Regions from separate parts of the Paenibacillus sp. FSL R5-0475 genome, predicted to be linked through region 2. Evidence: riboswitches for the same ligand, from Rfam matches in the RefSeq annotation. Region 2 holds a riboswitch; each other region holds the start of a gene.
What was found. Region 2 has a riboswitch for cobalamin ahead of MKX41_RS28505 (S-layer homology domain-containing protein). Riboswitches for the same ligand answer to the same signal wherever they lie in the genome.
Positions count from the first base shown of each region.

Region 1: another riboswitch for cobalamin. It lies ahead of metE (5-methyltetrahydropteroyltriglutamate--homocysteine S-methyltransferase); the one in region 2 lies ahead of MKX41_RS28505 (S-layer homology domain-containing protein).
Region 3: another riboswitch for cobalamin. It lies ahead of MKX41_RS27050 (anaerobic ribonucleoside triphosphate reductase); the one in region 2 lies ahead of MKX41_RS28505 (S-layer homology domain-containing protein).

Region 1 covers NZ_JBBORK010000001.1:3,662,890-3,667,113, forward strand. Annotated here, with positions in the region: gene metE (5-methyltetrahydropteroyltriglutamate--homocysteine S-methyltransferase) at 1-1,643, opposite strand, end outside; cobalamin riboswitch at 1,798-2,003, opposite strand; gene MKX41_RS16495 (undecaprenyl-diphosphate phosphatase) at 2,262-3,122, opposite strand; gene MKX41_RS16500 (DedA family protein) at 3,172-3,795, opposite strand; gene MKX41_RS16505 (ABC transporter permease) at 3,813-4,224, opposite strand, start outside.
Region 2 covers NZ_JBBORK010000001.1:6,375,916-6,380,139, reverse strand. Annotated here, with positions in the region: gene MKX41_RS28505 (S-layer homology domain-containing protein) at 1-2,087, opposite strand, end outside; cobalamin riboswitch at 2,253-2,453, opposite strand; gene MKX41_RS28500 (hypothetical protein) at 2,545-3,123, opposite strand; gene MKX41_RS28495 (cellulase family glycosylhydrolase) at 3,343-4,224, shown strand, end outside.
Region 3 covers NZ_JBBORK010000001.1:6,045,395-6,049,618, forward strand. Annotated here, with positions in the region: gene nrdG (anaerobic ribonucleoside-triphosphate reductase activating protein) at 1-158, opposite strand, end outside; gene MKX41_RS27050 (anaerobic ribonucleoside triphosphate reductase) at 155-2,140, opposite strand; cobalamin riboswitch at 2,358-2,592, opposite strand; gene MKX41_RS27055 (MTH1187 family thiamine-binding protein) at 2,967-3,275, shown strand; tRNA gene MKX41_RS27060 (tRNA-Thr) at 3,371-3,442, shown strand; gene MKX41_RS27065 (N-acetylmuramoyl-L-alanine amidase) at 3,407-3,850, shown strand; gene MKX41_RS27070 (hypothetical protein) at 3,944-4,174, shown strand.

The DNA.
Region 1 (4,224 bases), 2.7 Mb from region 2:
GACTGAGCATAGACGCTTTCTTTTACAGTCATAGGCTGGATAAAAGCTATATCCGCATAAATAACTGGTGGCTTAACGCAGCGTGATCCGTAGGATTGAACCCAGCCATTACTAGTAAATAAGTAACCATCCAACTTCTCCCCGAAAAACTCCACCATATCGGTTCTTTCGAACTCACCATGCACGAGTACATCCAGACCCAGCTTTTCTTGGAAAGTGATTGCATCTGCAATCTGCTCACGAACGAACCCGTCGTAACGCTCTTGATTCCATACGCCTTTACGCCATTTCAACCTTGCCTGGCGCACTTCTACAGTCTGTGGGAAGCTTCCGATTGTTGTCGTTGGCAGAAGTGGCAGCTGCCACTTCTGCTGCTGCACCTTCAGGCGCTCAGCAAAAGGTAGGCTACGTTGGTCTGGTAAATCTGTAAGTCCCAGAACTTGCTCAGCCACATCCTTACGACCGCGTTCAGGAAGTGCACGGAAGGCCGTAAGGGCTTCGCGACTGGCTGTCAACGCAGCAGCAGCTTCTGCTGTACCCTCTAAGGCTGCAGCAAGCAGGCCAAGCTCTCTAAGCTTCTCATCAGCAAAAGCTAAAGCAGCCTTAACGGTGGCCTTCAGCTTCACCTCACCCTGAACAGTAACCGGAACATGCAGCAAACTGCAAGAAGGCTGTATAATAAGACGATCAAGTGATACATGTACACTCAGCTTCTCGATTAGCTGCAGCTTAGCATCCAGATCTGAGCGCCAGATGTTGCGTCCGTCAATAATACCCGCTCCCAGCCACTTATCCTCAGGCCAGCCAAGACGTTCAATCGATGCCAGGTTCGTCCCGCCATCATGGACAAAATCAAGACCTAAACCTTGTACCGGAAGCTTGAACAGTGCCTCCAGCGGTTCAGCAGCTTCAAAGTAAGTCTGCAGAATAATATTTAATCCAGGCACGGATTCAGCAATTTCTGTGTAAATCGAGTTAAGTAAGGATAATTCTGATTCATTAATTCCTGTAACAATCGCTGGTTCATCAATTTGTACCCAGCTTACTCCTTCTTGCTTCAGTTCCTGCAACAGCTGAACGTAAACCGGAAGAAACCGAGCAGCAATCTTCGCAATATCCGCAGATGCAAAACCTTTTGACAACTTAAGGAATGTATAAAGGCCTAAAACCACAGGTTTACCCTCAATTCCCGCTTGGGACTTGGCAAAACGATAAGCAGCCAATGGTTTATTCTCGGTCAGACGCGGCGTTTGTGCACCGATCTCTGGAACGATGTAATGATAGTTCGTATTGAACCATTTAGTCATCTCGCAAGCGGTAGCCTCAGCATTTCCTCTAGCCATCGCAAAATAAAGATCAAGCCCAATGTCGCCACCATCATACGCATAACGTGGAGGTACGATCCCGAACATTACAGCTGTATCTAGCACATGATCGTAGAACGTAAAATCATTTACCGGAATTAAATCAATTCCTGCCTCCTGCTGAGTCTTCAAATGCTGAAGCTGAATTCCTGTCATTTCAGTACGGAACGCTTCCTCATTTATTTTTCCCGCCCAGAAGGCTTCCAACGTTTTCTTCCACTCGCGGTTTTTTCCGATTCTTGGATAGCCAAGATTGCTTACTTTTACTTTGTTCGTCACTTTGCAGCTCCCCTTCTCCATCTTCTTATTTTGGACTCGATATCACTTGCATTCCTTTAAAAAAGAGCGCCCTTCCCTAAAAAAGTCAAAGGGAAAGACGCCCATAATATACCTATGGTTAACGTCTAACACCTTCCTATCCTCCGTAGGTGAAGCAGTGCTGTTGAAACAGGCAGGTCTCCTGGCTAGCGGTGTCAGCATCCTTAGCAGTCTTCCCAGCAGTAGTAAATTGCCAGTGACATATGTTGCTATGGACTCTTCCGTTACAGTGGCGGGACCGCATCGGCTTCAAACCGAATTTCCCTATTAAGCCTACCGAATTACTAATTTCCGGCAAGCACCTGTCTCCGATATTGTCAAGCTAAAACGCCTTCGGTGTCCTTATACGGACGGTAGGCGTTTATGCGAGAATTATAAGAAAGTATTTCGTGATACTTATACTTTCTTATCATCCATAAGCTAAAACGCCTTCAGCGTCCTTTTAAGGACGGTAAGCGTTTATGCGAGAATTATAAGGATAAAGTGAGTGTCTTAAATCTGATGTCATCATACGTGAAAGCCCCCGTCATCTGCAATAGATTACGGGGGCTTTTGTTATATCGATTCCTTATAACGGATTTAGAAAAACACGAAATATACTACTGCAGCAAGTACTATGCGATATATAGCAAATGGTAAAAGCTTAATCCGATTGATCAATTTCAAGAAGAAACGCATCGATAATAGTGCAAATACAAAGGCACTGATAAAGCCTGCAATGAAGAACGGCAGGGCATCGATGGTGAAATATTGCCAGTTCTTCATCAGTGAGAGTAAACTGGCGCCTGCCATGATTGGAACAGCCATAATAAACGTGAAATCAGCAGCAGCGCGATGACTCATACCCAGAAGAACACCACCAGAAATCGTCGACCCGGAACGAGAAAATCCCGGCCACAAGGAGAAGCACTGGACCAGACCAACACCTAGCGCCTGCTTATATGTAATCTGATCGACACTCTCCGTTTGAATCTTCTTTGGTCCGAATAGATCCGCAATAATCATTAATACAGCACCGACTACTAGACCGATTAACACGGTGGATGTAGAGAATAAATGCTCGTCAATATAATCATTAAACAGAACCCCCAGCACGCCTGCTGGCACTAAACCTACAAGCACCTGTGTAAGCTTCAGGTGGCCGCCTTTTTCAAGCTGTGGTTGTTGCTCGGTTACAGGATCCAACTGCTTGCGGCTGAAGCGCTTTAAGCCCAGCAATTCAATGAACCTATTTCTAAAAATAACTACAACTGCTAATATTGACCCCAGCTGTATAACCACTTTGAACGTATTGGCCGTATATTGCCCAAATAACTCTGTCGATTTTAACCACATATCATCAACAATAATCATATGACCTGTGGAGGATACCGGAGCAAATTCAGTCAATCCTTCAACAATTCCCAAAATAATAGCTTTAATAATCGTTAATAGCTCCATTTGTTCTCCTCCTTTTAATCATAACTTTTATCTATATGTCCTTCTCGGCTCAACCTTCGGTGTTCATTTTCCGGCTGCGCTTGCGGAAGAACAAATACCCAAGGATCACTACTCCACCTGCAAGAAGCACGTACACTACGTTGGAGTACATATCCATATACATGGCGATGTCTTCCCAGGACTCACCCAATGCCGCACCAATAAGCACCAGCAATAGATTCCATCCCAGCGTACCAATCGTTGTGAAGATCATAAACACTCCAAATTTCATGCCCGACATCCCTGCAGGGATCGAAATCAAACTACGCACTAGTGGAACCATCCGACAAAATAATACGGTCCAATAGCCATATTTGTCAAACCAAGCGTCAGCCTTGTGGATGTCCTTTTTGCTAATCCGGAGTAGGCCGCCCCAGCGTTCAACGATCTTTTCCAATCGATTTACATCCAACAAACGACCGATATAATAGAGAATTACTGCACCCAGCAGTGAGCCAAAAGTAGCAGCAATAATTACACCAGGAATGGTCAAATTCGTTGTGGTTGTCATGAATCCGCCAAAAGGAAGGATCACTTCGGAAGGAATCGGTGGAAATATATTTTCAAAAGCGAGCATCAGGAAAATACCAAAGTAACCAAACTGCTCCATAAAATCTGTAATCCATGCTTGCATTTCGTAACCCCCATTATTCAGATCAAGTTCTTCTTCAAGTTGCGTAAATAACGGCTGCGAATAAAAAAGAAGTAAAGTCCCTGGACAACCAAATATCCCAATAACACCGCCCCGGTCTCCACAGCAATAGATAAGTAAAACAACCGCTGAAGCGCAATAAAGGCAAACACACTATGCAAAATGGCTATCCCAACCGGAACAAAAAACAACAACGACAATTGTATCGTTACAATTCGGTTTAGCTCTTGATCTGTAAGTCCCATTTTGGACAATGTAGAATATTGATGACGATCATGATCTAGATCTGTATACAGCCGGAAGTAAAGGAAGCTGCCTGCTGCAATGAAAAATACAGTACCCACCAGTAAAGAAGCGAATAGCATCGTGTTGTACAATGTTCTCTGTATTTCAAACAGCGTGCCGCTAACA
Region 2 (4,224 bases):
TTATTGATCGTAAGCTTATCCACGGATAGGGTTACATATTGCTTCGATGGAGTGGTTCCACCACCGCCAACGTTGCCATTGCCACTACCGTTACCTTCGCCAGTACCACTTCCACCATCACCAGGTGTTTGTACTGCGCTGGAGGTGTACGCAATGTAATCAGTGAAGTGATTGGTTTTTACGATTAAATCATTTCCATTATCATATGCATACTCTGACTTGCCGCTTGCCAAACCTAAGGCGTCACTTGCAAATTTTTGAATCGCATGAGGTGTGCCGTCTTGAATATAGGCTACATCTTTTCCTTTAAGGTCCTTAAAGGTTAACGTAATAAAGTGACTGAATTCTACCTTTGCATTGCCACCCATGGAAAAAGCTTGGATAATGTTCTCCAGCTTCTTGTCCTGAGAAATAACCTGGTTCAGACTATCTTTTATTTCAGATTCTGTGCCTGTTAAAGGAGAGATCAATTCAATCGCAGAGGCATCCCCACTTGTAACTTTTGCACCCTTTGGAATGACTACAGATACGTCACCTTTGGTAGCCTCTATCTGAGGAAGATCGCTGTTACTAAGTAAACTGACACTAACCTTCGATTGTTGATCTTTAGGAATAACTACCGTTATTTCCTTGTTGCTGTCTCCAGAGCTGATCGGAATGATATAATCATGAGCATCATCTTTGATTACAACTTCCGGCTTATCACCCGAAGGTAACTCTATTTCTTTTTCTTTCGGATCTTCTGGTTGAACAGGTCCCGGCTTTTCGTCAGACATATCATATAGACGATTCTTATGATTGATCAGACGATCATAAGCAACCAGTGCATATGTACCTTGATCTGTTGCCATACCATTTACTGCTCCTGTTGGTCTACTCTTAAAGCCACCATCAGGTCCAGAGTTGGCTAATAACGCATCAATTAGGGATTTACCCTCTTTAACAAACCTTGGGTCACTGTGTGGATCTATGCCAATTGCTGTTAAAGCAACAATAGCTTGTGCGATGCTTTCGCTACTTGAATATCCACCTTGACTGTTTTGGTTATCTTTCAACCATGCGACTGCCCGATCCACAGCAGCTTTTACATTCGGATTATCATAATAAGGCGCAAGAGCTTGTACGGCCATTCCAGTCATATCGACTTCGGCCCGAGAACCAAAAAAAGCCCATCCACCATTGGTTATTTCTTTACTTAAAATGAGCTGAATCAGTTTTTCTCTTGTGGTTTGCTCTTTATCCCCTTCAACTACAGGAATATCGTAATTTCGAGTATCTAAGGCAATCAGAGCAAATATAGGAGCATTAATCCCTTGATTCTTAACCAATTGATAATCAGCGAGCGCAGTTCTCAGATCATATCCTGCAACATTCGTGATATCTTTTCCGATAGATGCAAGACCTAGAATCCCTCTGGAATTCTCTGTACTGAAATATGGGTGGAGTTTACCATTATTTGTTGCCAATAAACTTTCAACCATCTTAGTTACATTATTGTAGTAGAGATCATAATAACCACTTGGTACTTTGTAGTTCGCACGTGCTAGAGAAAGAATCGACCATTCTCCGCTACCTGTTCCAAATGAAGGATTCTTTACGGTGTTAACGATGTAGGCCAAGCTTTTATCTAACTGTTCTTTAGCAGTGATTTTATAAGTAACCTGATAGGTTACATTATCTGCTTTGTTTCCTGCGCCATCTATAGCTGTTACTGCGATTACGTTACTACCTGGGTTTAGAGATGCTTTGTACTCACCATTAGTAGCTGACAGAACGACTTGGTTCAGCTTTACTACTGGAATAATGTCTTTATAGACATTGTCTGTAACCACTACTTTGAAGCTCACATCTTTACTGGATACTTCCTGTTTATCTTGTATACCTTCTATTGAAATCGTAGGCTTCTCTGTATCTGGCTCTTGTACTAGCGCATTAATCTGCTCTACTAGAGCTTGATCAACCTCTGTTGTTACAACTGCACTATCGGCAATTGCTTCATTCGCATGAGCCGGGATTACGCTTGTAGAGAACGTCGTGATAAATACTGCTACAATAAGTAACCAAGCTAAAAACTTATTTTTCTTCATGTTTCCATAACCCTTCCCTTCTCTTCCTATGTTAAAAAACAGAATAAACTTTCATAGCACTACAAAAAAACCACTCAACATAACGTCAAGAGGTTTAAGATAGTGAACCGCAACAATAGCAGGCATATACTATATCAAACACCTCTCTATCGCTCGTAGAGTTTAACGGTGTATCAGAAACAGGCAGATATTCTGGCTCAAGTATCATCACCCTTGCTACCTTCCCAGTTTCCCAGTGGTACCTTGCAAGGACTCCTCTTTCACAGCGGCGGGACCGCGCGGGATTCACACCCGCTTTCCATTTAACCAATCTATGATTGTATTTCCGAAACATTCATAATTGGCACCTATTGCTAATATTAATTTTTCCATGCTTCATCATATCTAATATAGTTGCTTTTGTCATGCAATATTTGTTTTTTGTATAACGAGTAGTTAGCGATAATCCTATTGAATATCAAATCTTTTTAACCACAATATACTCTTTTTCTCTCAGCTCAAAACCCTCCTCCAGTGACAAAGAGGCCAAATCAAAGATTCGATCATACTTTTTATTACGTGGGAGCCCTTCTTCCTCAGCCCAGCATGTATAAAGCTCAAACTCGGCACCAGATACCCCATAATCTATCATAAGCCTAAATAACTCCCGACAACACTTGAGTGAGGCGTTATACGATCCCGGTAGAGTATCTTTTAGCTTAGGGGATACAGAGAAGCCGCCCCAATTCGGTGAAATCCGGTACACATACGGACTCCGAAAATGCTTGCGAATCTCATCGTTCCAATACCCAAGTTCCTCTATAAAAACTCCCGCTGCATCTTCTTCCGAGTCATATACAAGACAGTCCTCATCTCTTAAATGAGATAGATCTGCGATGTCATCCAAAGGAATTATGCCTTGCAGGCGCAGAGCCTCTCTTTGTTTCTTATACTCCGGGGAATTTTTCACTTCATTATATGTCTTTGCTGACGGTACACTGCCTCTTTCTCCTAATGGAAGCTCTGTAGCCGAGCCTATGTAATGAAATCTGCTCACTGGATTGCCCTCCATAACTTTGGAATCACTGCAAATCACTAATTCATATATGAATTTACCACAAATTAGTAAGGTACTCGTTGAAATTATTCTATGTTAGGGTATTTGGTAAGCGTTTACAACGAATTCATGGAGGTGTACGTATTCATCTAAGCACCAAAGTACTAAGGAAGGTCAGGTTTAAGCATCCTCAAAAATGATCTTACAAAGGAGAATTCAATGACTACTCGAATCCAGAAATCATTCTTATCATTGACCCTTGTCACCGCTCTTCTGCTCTCTTTGTTCTCATCCATTGCCGCCGCTGCCACTAAGGACGAGCAACAAGCTAAGGCAGCACCAAAGAGTAAGATCCAATCCTATGTAGACGATATGCAGCCCGGATGGAACCTTGGCAATACTCTAGATGCTACAGGTGAGGATGAAACCTCCTGGGGCAATCCGCGTGTGACCCAAGAACTGATTAAGAAAATCGCCGCACAAGGCTACAAAAGTATCCGTATTCCTATCACTTGGGATTCACACATAGGCGAAGCACCGAACTACACTATTGAAAAAGCTTACCTCGACCGTGTCGAAGAAGTTGTAGGCTGGGCGCTGGACGCCAAGTTATATGTAATGATTAACGTCCATCACGACTCCTGGTTATGGGTAAGTCATATGGAAGAGAAGCATGAGGAAACGCTGGCGCGTTATAATGCAGCATGGACTCAAATTGCGGACCGCTTCAAGGATAAATCCGATAAGCTGATGTTCGAAAGTATTAATGAACCTCGTTTCACAGATGGCGGAAGTAAGGATGAAGCGAAGATGGAACAGATGCTTGCAGAGCTCAACAATTCCTTCCATCAGATCGTTCGAAACTCAGGTGGAAAGAATGATGTCCGTCCGCTAGTGCTACCTTCATTAGAGACTTCTCCTACCCAACCTAGAATGGATCAGCTCTACAAGACGATTACAGCTCTTAACGATCCGAACATAATTGCGACCGTTCACTACTATGGCTTCTGGCCGTTCAGTGTGAATATCGCTGGTTACACCACGTTTGAAAAAGATACAAAAAACGATATCATCCAAACTTTTGATAACGTTTACAACACA
Region 3 (4,224 bases), 330 kb from region 2:
TATTGACGTTCTAAGGTGAAGACTTCTCCATATTTAAAGTTCCATGTCTCGGGATTAAAGCATCCCGGGCAACGATGACGGCAGCCGCTGATGAAGAGGACGGCCCGCATGCCCTCTCCCTCGTTAATCGACTCCGGATAGTATCCGCAAATATTCATAGATGCTTAACGCGATCCCGTACTTCGGCTTGTTTGGCGGCATTGAAGCGGGTCTGATAGTCGCCAGTTAAATAACCTGTAACTCTGCGCAAACGACGGATGTGCACGTCATTCTCATGTGCGTTGCAGGAAGGACAGTTTGTCCCAATTACGCCTTCGTATCCGCAGCTGGAGCAGCGGTCAATCGGATGGTTAATGCTGAAGTAGCTGACCTGTTGTTCTAGTGCATATTTAATGATTTTGATAAAAGCAGATGGATTGCTGCGGGCATTGCCATTTAATTCGACATAAGAAATAGCCCCGGCATTGCAGTATTCATGGAAAGGAGCTTCCAAGCTGATCTTCTGAGCAGCACCTAGATCGTAGTATACAGGGATGTGGAAAGAGTTCGTATAATACTCACGGTCAGTTACGCCCGGAATAGAACCCAGTACCTTGCGATCAATCTTGGTGAATTTGCCGGACAGGCCCTCCGCTGGTGTTGCGAACAAGGTAATGTTGAGATTAAGTTCCTCACTTTTAAGGTCGCAATACTCCCGCATGTGACGCACGATAGCCACAGCCTTGGCATGGACTTCCATATCCTCGCCATGGTGTTTGCCGTACATGGCTTTCATGCATTCCGCCATACCGATGAAGCCAAGCGACAGACTACCATGCTTCAGCAGTTCGCCTACAGAGTCTTCAGGAGCGAGATTTTCGCCGCCTTCCCAGACGCCTTCTCGCATCATGAAATCGGATGCTTTAGCTTTTTGCGCGCTTTGGATGTGGAACCGATGAAGAAGTCCTTCCAGCGCAATATCCATATAGTGGTTTAGATCCTCATAGAAGCCAGCTTCATCTGCGACGGTACGTCGGCCTGTTACTGTGCCGTGTGCCAGACCGAGCCGAACCAGATTCAGTGTATTAAAGGAAAGGTTGCCCTTCCCGGAGCAATGATTACGCCCAAAACGGTCACCGAGCACTCGGGTGCGGCAGCCCATTGTAGCAAATTCCGTATCAGGATCACTTGGATCATAATACTGCAAGTTGAGCGGAGCGTCCAGATTAGCGAAGTTCGGATATAGTCTGCGTGCAGAACATTCCGCCGCTTTTAGGAACAATTCATAGTTAGGATCACCTTGCTGTTGATTGACTCCTTGCTTGCATTTGAAGATTTGAATCGGGAACACAGGTGTTTCTCCGCTGCCAAGTCCGTTCATCGTTGCTGTTAGCAGAGAGCTGATCACAAGCTGACCTTCTGGTGAAGTACAAGTACCATAATTGATGCTGGTAAACGGAATTTGCCCACCGGATCGGCTGGACATGGTGTTGAGATTATGTACCATACTTTCAGCCGCTTGCAGGGTTTCGATTTCGGTTTCCTTTAGTGCAAAACGAAACGCTTTTGGATATAACTCCGCCAGATCGGTCCGACTCATTGTAATCTCGCCCAAAGAATCATTAGCTTGTCCCTCATCAAAATAATCCAGACCCTTGCGGAACAGCTTAGCGAAGGATTTGGTTACATAAGGTGCTAGATCATAGTCGAGCTTATTGGCGGATACGCCGCCATATTGAGCATTTTGCTGGGATTGAAAAATAATTGCTACCAGTGACATAGCTGTCATTATGGAGTTCGGAGGACGAACACTGCCGTTGCCGGTGTTGAAGCCTTCGCGGAGAAGCTTATCAAACGGGATAAAAATGCAGTTAGTCGTTCCGATTGCGTATTGATCCAGATCATGCACATAGACGACATTGTCATCAATGGCTTGCACTAGCTGCGGTGGCATCGTAAAGTTGCGGGCGTACCATTTTGAATATTCACTGCCGAACTTGCTCATTTTACCGGAGAAACTCTCTCCGTTCAAATTGGCATTCTCGCGCAGCAAGTCCAAATCCCGGCTGTCGATAATATCGCGTCCTAAATCAATGAGCTCTTCTAAAAGAACTTCTCGTGCATTTGTTGTACCGTTAAATTGTCTCTCCAACAACGTCATTGTATAGCTCTCCTCTCAGTCTATCGTCCTATCATTAAGAAGTGGGGCCGCATAAGCGGCCGTATATTCATTCTGATCTCATAAAAAAAGCATCCTCTAGCGAGGATGGCAGAAAATGCCCGATGCGTTATGTAAATATCCACACAGATATTTGTAGTGGCCTCTAAGAAGATGACCGCATGCGGACACCGTTCCTGTTCCTCGCAGGCACTCATAGTTGGTGTCGTCGAAACAGGCAGGTCTCCTGGCTTCCGTAGGACCTCTCAGCGCCTTCCCAAAGGGGCTCTTACCCCTCAGTGGCTTCTGCCAGGAGATCTGCCCATCTTAAGCTTCTAAAAGCTTGTAAGGGGCATCCGGTTACAGTGGCGGGACCGCAGCGGATTTTCACCGTACTTCCCTATTAAGCTCTAATTCCGATAAAGGATCAAAGCGCCTGTCTCCACTATATTTTGTTGTCGTTAGATAAAAATAACCCAAGATGTTGTGTTTGTAAACAGTTTTTTAGAAAACCCGCGCGGGGAGCGGGTTCTTCAAAAGTACTCCACAAATGATCCACAGGCTGTCCATAAGTAATCCACAATTGATCCACAGGCATATAAAAAATGATTCATAAATTGTCCGAAAAGATGCCACAAAGAGTCCATAAATGTAGTGCAGATGACCCTAGAATTCATGTTAGAAAAAATACTTGTGGCGAAAGTCATATTTCGGAGAATTTTGGGGAAAGAAGAAGGGGCATAATAAAGATGAGATCATTTGTGGCAGAGCGGTGGAGTTGTTACAATAGAAGGAGACACATACTTTAAAATTCCGAGGAGGTATTCTCATGCCTATTGCTGAAGTAACCGTTATTCCGATTGGAACAGGTAGTACGAGCCTTAGCAGCTATGTTGCGGATATGCAGCGAGTGCTGAAGACGGTAGAAGGGATTACTTATGAGCTTACATCCATGGGTACAATCATCGAAGGGCCTCTTCAGCGTATTTTTGCTGCAGTCGAAGCGCTGCACGAGTCTCCTTTTGCCGCAGGTGCAGAGCGTGTCTCTACCTCACTTAAAATAGACGACCGCCGCGATAAACCCTCCACTAGCCGTGGAAAGCTGGAGTCTGTGGAGCGTAAACTACAGGTGGAATAGCAGTTTGGGAGAGTAGGGAAATAGGGAGAAATAGGCTTGCGTTTCTGGCTGAAAGTTGTATAATATTTTTTGTTTGACAGAAAAATCAGCCTTAAGCTGGTGTAGCTCAGGGGTAGAGCAACGCACTCGTAATGCGTAGGCCGGGGGTTCAATTCCCTTCACCAGCATCCAAAAAAACCTTTTGTGGCGCGGATTCTTGGAATTTCAAGAGCCGCGCTTTTTTGATTCTTCTACCATTCTTTTACCGAAAGAGTGTCTTTTCCGCTTGTAATGGAGTCCCCAACGACCGGGGCCAAAAGGCAAAAAACCTGCACGTGGTGCGTGAGAGCAACATACCTGCAGTACTCACGGAGAATTTATTTTTGGATGTGGTAACCGACGCTGCCAAACTCAAAAAAGATGTGGTTATCCAAGCAATCATTGATAGCCATGTGATCGGGATTGCAAAGTACCTAGGGCTGAAAAAGAAGGAAACAGCGAATCAGGGCAACAATGACAATAAAGTGGTAGTACTCGTAAACGGCAAGAAAGAGCAAGTAAGACAGTTAACCTTACAAAGTGAACTGGAAAGTTAATTTGTCGAGCCGGAAGTTTTGGGCGCTGCTGGCCGTTACCGGCGTAACCTCTCATCATAAAATAAAGTAATACGAGCGAGGGGGAGTTTCCTGATGGATGCTTATTGCAGCTGCTTGCGCTACATGAATAGAAGAGTGCGGATTCTGACTAAAGATGGTAGACAGCACGTAGGCGTAATTACAAATGTGGACAGAAATAATGTTTACTTAAGAACGGAACATAACGGATCTGTGCACACTTCAGCTTTTTTTGGTAATCCTTTTGCTACAAATGACATCTTAACCTTGAGTTTGTTCACTCTGCTGGCTATAGCCCTTATTTAAAAAATCATAAAACCGGGAAAAACCGCCCACTGGCTTCGGCTGGTGGGTAT